Regions from separate parts of the Salinivibrio sp. SS3 genome, predicted to be linked through region 1. Evidence: predicted binding sites of a transcription regulator. Region 1 holds the regulator's gene; each other region holds the start of a gene.

Region 1 (4,821 bases):
CCGCAGCCTGGACAGCCGATTGTTGTTTTATTCCATGGCTTAGCAGGCAGTTTCGACAGCCCCTATGCCAACGGCTTGCTCGCGGCCTTCCAACGCCAAGGTTGGTGCGGCGTGGTGATGCACTTTCGCAGCTGCAGTGGCCGCCTTAATCGTGCCGCGCGAACCTATCACTCGGGAGAAACCCAGGACGCGCGTGCCTTCTTCACCCATTTGCGTCAAACCTATCCAAAGAGTCAAATTGGCGCAGTCGGGGTCTCTTTGGGGGGGAACATGCTGGTGCGTTACCTGGCGGACTATCACGATGATCCCATCGTGGCCTGTGGCTGCGCCGTGTCGCCGCCACTTGACCTTGCCGCCTGCTCGATGCGTATCCAACAAGGCTTTTCCCGTGTTTATCAAGCCTATTTGTTGCGCTCGATGCGCCAAACCCTAGCGGAAAAACTCACACGTCATCAACAAGTGGGCCGATGGCACGCGGGGGAGCGCCCGACGATAAAAACCCTGTTCGAGTTTGACCAAACCGTGACAGCCCCGCTTCATGGCTTTGACGATGCGCACCATTATTATCACGCCTGTAGCGGCCTTTCCGTGCTTAATACCATTAAGACACCGTTGGCCATCATTCATGCCAAAGACGATCCTTTTATGACCGACGCGGTGATCCCAACCTCCCCATTACCCGCGAACATTGACTATCAACTCACTGAGCATGGCGGCCATGTTGGCTTTGTCGCCGGTAGTTGGCGCCAACCTCAGTTTTGGCTTGAGCAAGCGGTGCCTGGCTGGCTCGCCGCTTATTTGCCGCATGAGTCACTGAGTAAGTCGGCGCGTTAACACCGTCAAAGGAAGCAAAGAGAACCACTGCATTGACTGGTATGATCGGGTAAAATGCGAGCCAATTCACAACATTCACATCAGGCATCCGAGGATGCCATCCTGAGATCAATAAAAGGTGATGTAGTATGATGGTTCCATGGCAGTCGATTCCTGACGAGACGCTGACAGCGTTAATCGAGCACTTTGTGTTACGGGAAGGAACCGATTATGGTGAGCAAGAAGTCAGCTTTGCACAAAAAGTGGATGATGTTCGCCAACAATTGCAATCCGGGGACGCCGTGATTGTATATTCCGAGTTGCACGAGACAGTGGATATTCGTCGTAAAACAGCACTCGGCTCTTAGCATCGCAGTACACGCCGTATCGCGATACAAATTCAGACTGAATGACAGGGCGCGTCATGTCGGCTAAACATCCTATTATTGCGGTCACCGGCTCATCAGGAGCCGGTACCACCACCACCTCGGAAGCCTTCCGAAAGATGTTCCAGATGATGAACATCAAAGCGGCCTGGCTAGAAGGGGATAGCTTTCATCGCTTTACCCGTCCTGAAATGGACGTCGAGATCCGTAAAGCACGTGAACAAGGCAAACATATCAGCTACTTTGGCCCCACGGCCAACGATTTCCCGCGGCTCGAGCAGTTTTTCCGTGAGTATGGTGAGCAAGGCACCGGGAAATATCGCCGCTATTTACATACCTTTGATGAAGCGGTGCCCTATAACCAAATGCCTGGCACCTTCACGCCATGGCAAGACTTAGCCGACAATACCAATGTATTGTTTTACGAGGGACTGCACGGCGGGGTGGTCGATGGTGATGTCAATGTTGCACAGCATGTCGATCTCTTGATTGGAATGGTGCCGATCGTCAACCTAGAGTGGATTCAAAAATTTGTCCGCGATACGCGCGATAGAGGCCACTCTCGTGAGGCGGTGACCGACTCGATTGTGCGCTCAATGGATGATTACCTGCACTACATCACCCCGCAGTTTTCTCGCACCCATATCAACTTTCAACGCGTGCCGACGGTAGATACCTCAAACCCATTAAATGCCAAAGGTATCCCGTCTTTGGATGAAAGTTTTGTGGTGATCCGCTTTCGTGGAATGAAAAACGTCGACTTCCCTTATCTGTTGCAAATGATCACCGGGTCGTTTATGTCACGGCATAACACCTTAGTGGTGCCGGGAGGAAAAATGGGCTTTGCGATGGAATTGATCATCCGTCCATTGATCCAACAATTGATAGAAAAAGGCAAGATTGGCTAAGGCGTAGCGCATCCATGATGTATTACTTCTCAAGCCGTGATCTTAGCCACGTTTTTGCCAGATTTTTAGGCGGTTGGCCTAGATCAAAATCAAGAAATCACCAACAAAAAAAGATACACTCTTGTTAACATACAGTGAGCTTGTAGCCCGCGTTCAGACTTCGTATTCTGTGCAATGATCTGATGGGTTACCCCTCAGACAAAGATAGGACGTTGTTGCCGGGCAACACATGCAGAGGAAATAAGTTATATGGTTCCAGGAAAACCTCAAACAGACCCTACACTCGAGTGGTTCCTTTCACATTGTCATATTCATAAGTATCCGTCTAAAAGCACGCTTATCCATGCAGGTGAGAAGGCGGAGACCTTGTATTACATCGTGAAAGGGTCTGTGGCCGTACTGATCAAAGATGAAGAAGGCAAGGAAATGATCCTGTCTTACCTTAACCAAGGTGACTTCATTGGTGAGCTCGGACTTTTCGAAGAAGACCAGGAGCGCACTGCTTGGGTGCGCGCTAAATCACCGTGTGAAGTGGCAGAAATTTCGTTTAAGAAGTTCCGCCAGCTCATTCAAGTGAATCCTGACATCTTAATGCGCCTGTCTTCACAAATGGCGCGTCGTTTGCAGGTAACGAGCCAAAAGGTCGGGGATCTCGCCTTCCTGGACGTCACAGGCCGCATCGCGCAAACCTTGTTGAACTTGGCTAAACAGCCGGATGCCATGACTCACCCTGATGGTATGCAAATTAAGATCACCCGTCAGGAAATTGGCCAAATCGTCGGCTGTTCGCGTGAAACCGTGGGACGTATCCTCAAAATGCTGGAAGAGCAAAACCTCATTTCCGCACACGGTAAAACCATCGTGGTATACGGCACACGCTAATTGCGCCGCTCTCTGTATCACCAACCGACGCCCTGGCGTCGGTTTTTTTATCTCCGCTTTCTGGCAAGCGTCTGGATAACTTCTACACTCAAAACGATATGGTTAACATAAAACTAACAAGGTATCGTTTATGAAAAAACTCATGGTTTCTCTCACCGCCTTGGCGCTCTCTGTGTTTTCAGCCCATGCCGTGTCCAATACCACAATTGTGCACCCCGAGCCACGCGCTGGGTCGGCGCTTGATCTCTATGCCATTGAGCTGATTGAGTTTCTTGCCGAAAAATCAGGAGAGCCTGTCACCTTGCAAGCTTTTGACGGCCAAATTGGCTCTCAGTCTCGTAAGGTGGAAATGCTCAAGCAAGGCAAGCTCACTATCGACTGGCTGGGTGCCGACCGCACGCTGGAATCTGAACTGATCCCCATTCGCTATCCCGTGTTTCGTGGTCTACTCGGCCATCGCCTGTTTATTACCAACCAAGCCACGGAGCCCCAACTCGCTCAGATAAGTAGCGCGGGTGATTTGCAGTCTCTTACTATGATTCAGGGACAGGGCTGGGCCGACGTCAAGGTGCTCAACTCAGCGGGATTTCGCGTACGCGAAATATCGAGCTTTGAAAATATTTTCAAAGTGGTTGATACAGGTCGTGCTGATCTCTTCCCGCGTGCCTTGATTGAGCCTTTTAGTGAATTAGCCGAGCGGCCACAATACGGTAATCTGTTAGTTGACCCGCATCTGATGCTGATCTATCGCTTCCCGATGTTCCTGTTTGTGTCTCCGCAACATGCTGACGTCGCCGACATGTTGAATGGTGCTTTTGAAGCGGCATACCAAGACGGATCATTTATTGAGTTTTTCAACAACGCTCCGCTGGTCAAAGAAACGTTTGAAAAAGCCAACATTGGTGAACGCACCGTGATCCGGGTCGATAACCCGCATTTAAGCAACGAAACACAAGCCATTCCAGACACGTATTGGCTCGATATCGAGGCTCAATAGACGATAAAAAAGGGAGCATAGTACACGCTCCCTTTTTCCTATGATGTCGATTAAGCGATGCGCGACGCACTAATGGGTGCTTTCAAAGATTTTGTCTGCCGAGGCAGCCACAAAACCTTGGTAAAGCTCACCATTGGGCAGAACATAACGCTTAGCAAACTCATAAAAACCACCCGGGATGGTTTGCGTGTCATCAGAAAAAGCAACTGGCACGCGATCTGCCATGGTGGAGGATTGCTCCAGATACACCGACGCGTCACCTTTGACTTCCCCGCCTGACTCGTTAATCGCAAAGCCATTGTCGCGCAATCGGTTATTCACCGAGAGGCAATCATCATGCGCATTCAGCTGATTCACACTCACGGTAAAATGGTTGGCACCATAACCGTGTGCCGCCACCCAAGACGCATATTCACTCTCTTCGGCAAGTGTTTGATAGGTTGCCCAGTCAAGATCCCACAAGCGACCCTGATGGAGAAAGTCACTCCCTGTGAGTGACGACGCATCAACTTGTGCCACCAGCTTCTCAACAATCGCCTGAAGCGCGGGCGAGCATTGCTCAACCATCAACTCACTAATAAAGACTTTTGGCATCAGAGGATCGGGGTGCTCAAAATGGCAGGCGTTGAGCTTTTTCGCTTCAAAGGTATAGTCCCCTTTTTGCTGATAGCCTAACGCCAGGAAGGGGCGCGCCAATACCTCAAGCCCAACCTTGGGTAATCCAAATGTCCGCAAGGCAATATGATCATTGATCAAAGGCTGCCCTTCTTCTAACAAGGCATGCACCTTGTGTGCTGATGGGCACAGGCGGTTGATGTAGTCCTGCCACAGTTTG
Region 2 (4,821 bases), on a different contig from region 1:
CCTACCATGCGTGATCGGGTTAAAACTCAGCGTGTCATGGCAGAAAAGATGATGAAATTCAGTAAAGTATCACGAAAGGTAGGGGGAGAGCGAAAGGCCACTACGCCCCCACGAAAAGTCTGGGGGCGTAGGCATAGCTGACTAGTTACCCATAAGTTGAAGGAGGTTTTCGGCGGTGACGACCGCTTCTTTACGGTTAGCAATATTGAGCTTTTGGTAAAGGTTACGGATATGGGTTTTGATGGTGGTGCCGGCGACATCCAGTTCATGAGCAATTTGCTCGTTACTAAACCCGGAATAAATCAAGCCGAGCACTTGCCATTCGCGTTGCGTCAGTGAGCTGGTTCGCACTAGCTCTGGCACGTTAGGGTGCTTGACCAGTTTTTCGACAAAGGCTTCATCAAAGTGGGTGGAGCGTGAGCGCTGATGGCTGGCGATTTCTTTTAATAGCTGCTGTGCCCGGTGGCGCTCTAATGCGCCGAGCGCATGTTGTTCAATCAACGCGTGCAGCAATGATGAGAGCGCATCACCTTCGATTAAAAAGTTACCCATCATCCCGGTTTGATTGGTTAGGATCAGGGCATCTTGCAAGAGACTTTTGGCGTATTCCGTCTCTTGCACTTTACTGGCGAGCACGGCCTCGACGATGAGATTGCGGTTTTTATCCGTCACTAAGTTGGCCCGGTTCGCTTCGCGGCGCAGAAAATCGACCGCTTGACGTGCTTGATCATACTGACCCAAATGCAGGTGCGCGCGGGCAATGTTTCGCCACTGAAGCTGGCTAAAGTGGTTGCAGGCGGTCGCGGGGCGAACGGCTTGATGTAACCACTCATCCATATTGGTCAGTTCGTTTTTGGCGTGCCAATAGAGCAATAGCGAGAGTGACGCGTTAGCGGTCCAATCAACATGATAAACTGATTCTCGTAGAAGGTGCTCTATGTGCTCAATGCTTTTGGCCGCTTTATCTAACTCACCGCGACTAACAGCCACGCGCGCGAGCATAGAGTAGCTATGCAAATGCTTGCTCGGCGGTTGGTTTTCCAAAACCTGTAGCCCCTTATACGCACAGGCTTCAGCTTCATCCAGACGGTTCCAACACCAGAGTATTTGGGCGCGAAGCCGTAGAGCAAATTCATGTAAAGGAACTTGATGCAATTGCTGATCTTCAATGAGCTGATCGGCGCTGTCGAGCAACTCAAACGCGGCTTGCACATAGCCTTGTGCCAGGAGAATTTCACTTTGCTGTAAAATGGCCCACAGCGCTTGGTGATATACCTGATGCTGGCGCGCTAACTTTTCCGTTTGTTGCATCATGGATAAAGCGCGATCCAGTTCGCCGAGCACATGATTCACCTCGCCAACCACGGAAGTCGCGACAATACGTCCTCGGTAATTGGCGCTATCGAGTTGCTCGAGTGCTTTTTCTGCCAGCTGCATCGCTTGCTCAGGCTCATTCGCATTAATGGCTACTTGGGCAAGCAGGGCATTGGCATTGCCTTGGTAATCAATATCCAGTGGAATGTCGCGGGCTTGATACGCCTTTTCGGCACTGGCCAATAACTCGCCAACTTCGTGATACCTATGTTGGCTTTGTGCTAACCAAGCACGCAGTAAGCTCAAATTGGGGTATTGGTATAAAAGCTCATCACTGAGCTTGATAATCGCGGATTCGAGTGTGGATAGTTCGCCACGATTGAACATACGCCAGCCGTGTTGATTGAGGATATCGGCCAGCAACGCATCGTCTTTGGCATAGCGTGCGTGGCGCAAGGCTTGATGAGGGGACTGCAGCTTTAGCCAAGCCAGTGCCGCGTGTCGATGCAAGGTTTGTTGCTGGTGGGGGATCCTGGCTTGGCGCTCGTGGGCCAAAAACTCCGCGAATAAATGGTGAAACCGGAACCAATTGTTATCCCCCTCCAGCGCATAGATAAACAAACCATAGCGATTCAGTGACTCAAGCATGCCCAGGGCGTCTTCTCGCTCGGTCAAGGCGAAAACCAGTTCATCATTGAACATTTCTAACACTGAGACTTTCATCAGAAACTGACGTGTCTCCGTGTCAAGCAAGTCGAAAACTTCTTCCGCTAGATAGTCCCAAAGATGGGCATGGTTGAATTCTGCACACGAGGCGGCGCTTTGCATTAGCGTGCGTTTTTGGTGCTGCGCTTGAATGGCGATCAGTTGCAGCGCGGATGGCCAACCTTCGACGTAGGTACATAAGGCATTTGCGGTCGATTCATCGACGCCATCGTCGATACGTTGGTTGAAAAACCGGGTTGTCTCTTCGTTATCGAACGCGAGAAGCTCGTTGCCTATCTCGATCATCAGGTCTCGCACGCGTAAGTTCGCGGTGCCCAGTGGTGGGTTAGCGCGTGACGTCACCACTAACGTGAGGTTCTCTGGCATGTGCTTGATGAAAAAGCGCATCGCTTCATGGATTTCTTCGTTATCAACTAGTTGATAGTCGTCCAGCACCAAATAGCTGCTGGCGTGAAACCCGGCCAGTTCGGCAAAAACATCAGACAAGAGCGCACGAAGTGATGAGAATTGGCGTTTTTCCGCCAGTTTTATCGTATTAGCGCAGCCTTCTTGGGTGGCTTGGTGCAACGCTTGTAATAAATAGTTTATGAAGCGAAAGCTGTCGTTATCACTGTCATCAATGCTAAACCAACCGACATTGGGTTGATCGGCGAGCCACTGGGCAGCCATGGTGGTTTTGCCATAACCGGCCGGAGAGCGAAACAGCACCAGCTTATAGTGGGGGGCTTGTTGTAAAATATCGAGCACTCGCGGGCGCAATATCGCGTTATAAAGCCGTCCAGGCCGAGTCAGCTTTGATGGGATCCACATAAGACACTGTCCTTCACTACAAATGCGGTGCGTCATCTTTGGTGCGCACCTCTGTCCTGATTGCAGTGTATGTAACTTCAAAGACACAAACTATGATCTATCCCTGATCTCTTAACGGGTGCCCTAATTTAGTGCAACTACGCCTTATAATTGTGATATATATCACTTAATTGCCTTGTTCTTGGCTTTTTTTATCGTCGGTGTACACATTGATGTTGGTTTGTAAGGGTTTAATTTGCGCTAGCGCACAAAAATCACCAAAGGCTAGACGGTTTTTTTCATCGCCGGCTTAGACAGGCTTTTGTCTCATAGCGTGATGAAGATCACCAGTCAGTGGGCTGTGCTTCATTTTGATGAGAGCCCGCTCACTGTTGATGTGTGACCTGGCTCTCTACGCCCTATGGTCTCCTCCTTTGATGAGAACGACGTGGGAGGATGTTTGCCGTGCTCGGGTTGGGCAGGATGACTAACCATCAAGGTTTCATTCCATTATCGAGAGCAACGACATGACACCAAAACAGCAACATGCGTTTGATAAAAGTGCGTTTAAAATCAGTATGGTTCAACACTTAACCCAGCTAGGTCACGCACCAGATACTGCTCAACTGCGTGACTGGTACCTCGCGCTTGGCCGTGCATTAGCCGAACACACGACGAGTGACTTGGTGGCCACTGAACACGATCAAGCCATTAAACAAGCGAAAAGTGTTAACTATTTATCCCTCGAGTTTTTGATTGGTCGTTTAACCGGGAACAACCTCATTAGCATGGGCTTGTACGATGCTATCGCCGATGCCGTGAGTGAGCTTGGGCTTGGGTTAACGGATTTACTCGAACAAGAGCGTGATCCGTCTCTGGGTAATGGCGGCTTGGGACGTCTGGCGGCCTGTTTTATGGACTCTTTGGCGGCACAGCAGTATCCAGCAGTGGGTTACGGATTACATTATGAATATGGGCTTTTCCGTCAGTCTTTTCATGAAGGGGCGCAGCAAGAGGCACCTGATGCGTGGCGCGAACCGGAAGGCTACCCATGGGAACTGGTACGTCCTGAATTATCCCAAATTATCGGCTTTTATGGCCATGTTGAGGTCGTTGAAGAAGCAGGGCATACCTATCGTCAATGGGTGCCGAGCTTGAAAATCCAGGCAATGCCTTGGGACTTACCCATTGTCGGTTACCAAAGCAACACCGTTTACCCATTGCGTTTGTGGGAAGGTCGAGCACTGACACCGTTCGCGCTTGATGCTTTTAATGCAGGCGACTACACCCATGCGCAGCAAGCTGATATCGATGCGGGTAATTTGACCAAAGTCTTGTACCCGAACGATAACCACGACGCAGGTAAAACGCTGCGCTTGATGCAGCAGTACTTCCACAGTGCCGCCTCGGTCGCAGATATCCTCCGTCGTCACCTAGAGGCTGGTCATGCTCTAGCGGCGTTGCCAGAGTATGAAACCATTCAATTAAACGACACCCACCCCACCATCGCGATTCCTGAGCTGATGCGCGTATTGCTGGATGATTATCGTCTGGGCTGGGATGAGGCGTGGTCAATCGCCAGTCGTACTTTTGCTTACACTAACCACACCTTACTGCCCGAAGCGCTGGAAACCTGGAGTGAGGCGTTGATTGCGCGCTTGCTGCCGCGTCATATGGAGATCATTTTTGAGATTAACCATCGCTTCATGCAAGAGGTAGAAGCGAAGTGGCCCGGCGATGTGGCGAAAAAGCAGGTGTTGTCAGTGATTGACGACAAAGGTGAGCGCATGGTGCGTATGGCGAATCTATGTGTGGTTGGCTCTTATGCGGTAAATGGCGTTGCGGCGTTGCACTCTCAGTTAGTTAAGCGTGATTTATTCCCAGAATTTGATGCGCTATATCCGGGCCGCATTCAAAATGTGACCAATGGCATTACACCGCGTCGCTGGTTGAAGTTCTGTAACCCTGACTTGTCCAACTTGATCAGTGAAA
Region 3 (4,821 bases), on a different contig from region 1:
AACTAAGTCATTAAATCGCTAGCCCAGGCATGCCGCGGATCTTCATGCGTTTTCCCTGAGTTGATCATTTCCACGTGGCAAAAGTGCTCACCAAAGCTGTTGACGATGTTCGCAAGCAAGAGGTTAACCGTCTACCGCCATACCTTAAACGAGAGTGCTACAGAACGCGTTATGGCTGGCTCAAAAGAAATAGAAACCTCACCGGTCGCTTGAGGGAGCGTATAAACAAATTGGCCAAGCTCATGATAGATACAAGCCTTAGCTGGTTGCTCAAAGAGCAAGCAAGACTAATCTGGTACGGAGGTTCGATCAGAAGCGCAAGGAATCAATGGCTAGAGTGGCTTGCTTTAGTTAAAGCAAGTGGAATTAAACCATTGATAACAGCAGCGGCGACAGTGAAAAAGCACTTACCAGCGATCCTTAATGCAATGCGGCTGAAGGCATCGAATGGCCTGGCGGAAGCTATAAATGCCAAAATCCAGTACATGAAGCTTAGAGCCAAAGGCTTTAGAAACAAACAACGGTTCAAGACAGCGATACTGTTCTATTTTGGGGGACTTGATATGACTTTCCACCATGAACGATGAAGAGCCGTAAATATACAGCTTGGCAGTTTAGTGGAATGCGCTCTAGCGCCCACGCTACCGCCCTTTGGTTGGCGGCGTCCAAAAGGCCTTACAGGGCGATTTTTTGCGGGCTAGGTTATCAGATGCTGGGCAGTGTGTTTAGGCAAAGGGGTCTAAAATGTTGGCGCGGTCAGGGTTTGGGAGTTTGTGGGGGGGGATAAACGCAAAAAAGCCGCTGACTGGGCAGCGGCTTTTCGGTATGTGGCGGAGAGATAGGGATTTGAACCCTAGAAGGGCTATTAACCCTTGCCGGTTTTCAAGACCGGTGCTTTCAACCACTCAGCCATCTCTCCGGAACGCGGCGTATAATATTGGGTTCGCTGTGGCTTGTAAACCCTTTATTTGCCGCTTTTTGTCTGCTCGCTCAAGCCGTGATCAGGTTGGCGATATTGGTAGCAAAAAGCGATTAGCTTGCCGCCAACCGCCCTGCTTTTAACTGAGAGACGTTAGCTGAGTCTCTTTACCGCGCAGTAATTATAGCGCGATAAAAATACCCGCCAGTGCCGCACTCATTAGGTTGGCAAAGGTGGCGGCAATCACTGCGCGCACGCCCAAGCTTGCCACATCTTTGCGGCGTTCGGGCACCATCGCACCAATAGAGCCCAGTTGAATGGCAATTGAGCCAATGTTGGCAAAGCCACACAAGGCAAAAGTCACAATCACCTGGCTTTGCACCGACAAGTTCGCTTTGATATCGGCAAAGGATAAGAAGGCCACAAACTCGTTGAGTGCGATTTTCTGCCCTAACAGGTTGCCGACGGCAAACACTTCGTGCACCGGCACACCAGTAAGCAATGCTAGGGGTGAGAATAAATAGCCGAACAGGGTTTCTAGGCTTAAGCCTTCGAGCTCAAACAGCTCACCAATACTCCCGAGCCCAGCGTTTAGCATCGCAATCACGCTGATAAAGGCCACTAGCATGGTGCCGACGGCCACCGCGACTTTCATACCGTTCATCGCGCCGCTGGCTAAGGCGTCAATCGCGTTCGCTTGATCGCTATCGCTGATTTCAACCTGGTTTTGCTCCGCCGGTGTTTCCGTCTCAGGGACGATGATTTTGGCCATCAATAGCCCGCCCGGTGCGGCCATAAAGCTGGCAGCAATCAGATATTTCAAATCCACACCCATCGCCGCATATCCGCCTAACACACTGCCGGCCACCGAGGCCATGCCGCCGACCATAACGGCGAAGAGTTCAGAGCGGGTCATTTTGCTAAGAAAAGGGCGAACTACCAAAGGAGATTCGCCCTGAGAAAGAAAGATGTTGCTGGTCGCGACCAAGGATTCTGCGCGGCTGGTGCCGAGTAATCGCTGTATGCCGCCGCCGAGGAGTTTAATAACCCACTGCATGATGCCGAGATGATAAAGGAGAGAAATCAGCGCACTGATAAAAATGATTAACGGCAGTACTTTAACAGCGAAAATAAACCCATCGTTCGCCAGTGGCCCAAACACAAACTCGATGCCTTCGTTGGCAAATGAGAGTAGTTTAGCCGCGCCATTACTCATTGCCCCAAGCATGGCTTGACCAAAGGGAATATAGAGCACCAGGGCAGCAAACCCAGCTTGCAAGCCAAACGCGCCTAGCACTGTTCGCCAGTTGATGGCTTTGCGATTGGTGGAAAATGCGCACGCGCACAGAAACAGAGCGACCAGACCTGCCGCACTATAGAGAAGTTGCATAAATAGATTACCTTGCCGTTGTGTTGCACTTGCGGTACGGATGAGTACGACACGCTGCCGGGGTGGCAAGAGGTTCCATCATGCGTTACATCGTACCGCGGGTTCGGTGAAGGTGGGCCCGACCTTGGACGCTTTTTCTTCAGCCGCGAATCGCGACACAGTCACTCTTTGGCTATCGCTGTGCAAAGAGCACATGTTGGGCGAGCATTCTATTGTGATTAAGCTCTCATTTCCAGCATAATTTGACGCTCGATCACACTTATTGAGTGGTTGTTGACCATTGCAAACGGCCCTTTTGGCTTTGTCTTGTCCCTCAGACAATGGTCGGATGTTTATCCCTCTCTTTTTGTGTCACGTTGTCAGTGTCTATCATTCACACTCGGCATCACGCCTACGTTTAACAAATTTGGCAAGATTGGTTGACTCGTTTGGCTCATATGATATTCATGGGTGGCTATTGACAAAATTATTGAAGGTAAAGTGATAAAAATAAGCCTCAATGGAAAAAACAAAAGCAATAGCGCTAAAAAATACAACAAAGCAAACACAACAACGCAACCACAATAAAGGAAACACACATGCAAACCGTCTCTTCGCATCAGACAGGACCTAGCTTGTCGGTGATGCAACGTCTACGCGCATTGGGGCCAGGAATCATGATGGCCGCGGCAGCTGTAGGCGGCTCTCACCTTGTTGCTTCAACCAAAGCCGGAGCCATTTATGGCTGGCAGCTTGCGGCATTGATCCTGCTCGTTAACTTGTTTAAATACCCCTTTTTTCGAGCAGGCGTACAATATACTGCGGGAACCGGTGAAACCTTGGTCGAGGGCTATGCGCGTTTAGGTCGCCCTTACCTGTGGCTGTTTGTCGCACTGAGTGCCGTATCTGGGGTGATTAACACCGCGGCCTTGACCTTATTTAGTGCCAGCTTGCTCAGCTATTTTGTGCCGTTTGATCTCTCACTGACGGTGCTCTCGAGCATTATTGTGGCTACCTGCTTAGTCATCTTGATTGCGGGACATTACAAAGCGCTGGATACCTTATCAAAAGTGATCATGGCGACGCTGACTTGCGCCACCTTGGTGGCAGTGACGATTGCCGTGGGGAATCCTGTCGCGGTTGAACCCAACTTCAATGCACCCTCGATTTGGTCTGTCGCCGCCATCGGCTTTATTGTGGTGACCATGGGTTGGATGCCGGCTCCGATTGAAATTTCTAGCATCACCTCGGTGTGGCTCAAGCGTAAAGCGCAATCTGATCCGATTAACGCCAAAGCGGCGCTGTTTGATTTTAACGTCGGTTACATCGGTACCGCGCTGTTGGCGATTGTGTTCTTATCACTCGGTGCCTTGCTTCTGCATGGCAGCGGGGTTGAACTAAAGCAATCGGGTATTGGCTTTTCGCATCAGTTAGTGGGCCTGTATGCCGCCACCATTGGTGAATGGTCGCGCTATTTGATTGCGGTGGTGGCCTTTTTCTGTATTTTTGGCAGCACCATTACCGTGATTGATGGCTATGCGCGCGTGGTGTCTGAATCACAACGCTTGTTGCGTGAACAAACAGAAGCCGAGGCGCCCCCGGGTATCGCACAAGGCTGGATGATGCTGATCTCGGTGTTGGCACTGGCGATTGTGGCGTTTTGGACCGGCGCACTGCTGACCATGCTTGATTTCGCCATGGTCGCGGCATTTGTCACCACGCCTTTCTTTGCATTGCTCAACTATATTTTGGTGACCAAACACCGCTTGCCGCCTGAAGTGACCATGAGCAAAGCGATGCGCGCATTGGCAATCACCGGATTAGTGTATTTGTTCGGCTTTTTGGCCGTATTCGTCTGGTGGAAGTGGTTGATGTAACAAACTTTACCTTGTTCACGCTTAAGGGGCTGGGTTAACATCCTTTTACAACTTCAGCAACGGTGTTGGGCGTGGATAAGGTATTATTGACTTTATAAAAGCCAGTCGTGGTTTAGGTTAAGGACGTGGGCGGCTTGAAAAAGTGAACGACTGCCCACATAACTGTCGTATATAAAAATGGATTGTTAACCCAACCGGGAGAACGTTATGAACGATCGTATCGTTTCGCACAGCCAGTCACAGCAGAGTGCGTTATCTACAAACAAAGTGCTACGTAACACGTATGCACTGCTATCGATGACACTGATCACCAGTGCTATCGCGGCCTTTATCGCTATCGCTGTCGGCATCGGCCCAATGATGTCGCTAGGTATGACCCTAGGTGCGTTGGCGATCGTGTTCTTTGTGCTACCACGCACCATGAACTCCTCTGCCGGTATTGTATGGACCTTCGTGTTCACCGGCCTTTTAGGTGCCTCGTTAGGCCCAACGCTGACCTACTACTTGAGCCTGTCTAGCGGCCCAGGGATTGTGATGCAGGCTCTCGCCACCACAGGTATGGTGTTCTTAGGCCTATCGGCGTATGCCATTACCTCTAAGAAAGACTTCTCTTTCATGGGTGGTTTCTTGGTTGCCGGTGTGATTGCCCTTCTGGT

Evidence for each region. The regulator CRP, encoded in region 1, controls carbon source genes, mostly activating them, when cyclic AMP is high. The targets are predictions, from matches to a motif close to TGTGANNNNNNTCACA.
Region 2: a site for CRP is predicted at 3,205-3,220, ahead of BGL48_RS12395 (glycogen/starch/alpha-glucan phosphorylase). Genes of this name have one in related genera too.
Region 3: a site for CRP is predicted at 2,523-2,538, ahead of BGL48_RS11850 (NupC/NupG family nucleoside CNT transporter). Genes of this name have one in related genera too.

The regions. Positions count from the first base shown of each region.
Region 1 is NZ_MEBQ01000012.1:14,123-18,943, forward strand. It holds gene BGL48_RS06195 (hydrolase) at 1-834, shown strand, start outside; gene BGL48_RS06200 (YheU family protein) at 963-1,181, shown strand; gene BGL48_RS06205 (phosphoribulokinase) at 1,238-2,107, shown strand; gene crp (cAMP-activated global transcriptional regulator CRP) at 2,357-2,989, shown strand; gene BGL48_RS06215 (hypothetical protein) at 3,120-3,986, shown strand; gene BGL48_RS06220 (DUF1338 domain-containing protein) at 4,056-4,821, opposite strand, start outside.
Region 2 is NZ_MEBQ01000043.1:115,022-119,842, forward strand. It holds gene malT (HTH-type transcriptional regulator MalT) at 142-2,850, opposite strand; gene BGL48_RS12395 (glycogen/starch/alpha-glucan phosphorylase) at 3,357-4,821, shown strand, end outside.
Region 3 is NZ_MEBQ01000042.1:37,481-42,301, reverse strand. It holds partial or broken gene BGL48_RS11860 (transposase) at 72-587, shown strand; tRNA gene BGL48_RS11855 (tRNA-Ser) at 829-919, opposite strand; gene BGL48_RS11850 (NupC/NupG family nucleoside CNT transporter) at 1,101-2,309, opposite strand; gene BGL48_RS11845 (NRAMP family divalent metal transporter) at 2,888-4,165, shown strand; gene BGL48_RS11840 (Bax inhibitor-1/YccA family protein) at 4,373-4,821, shown strand, end outside.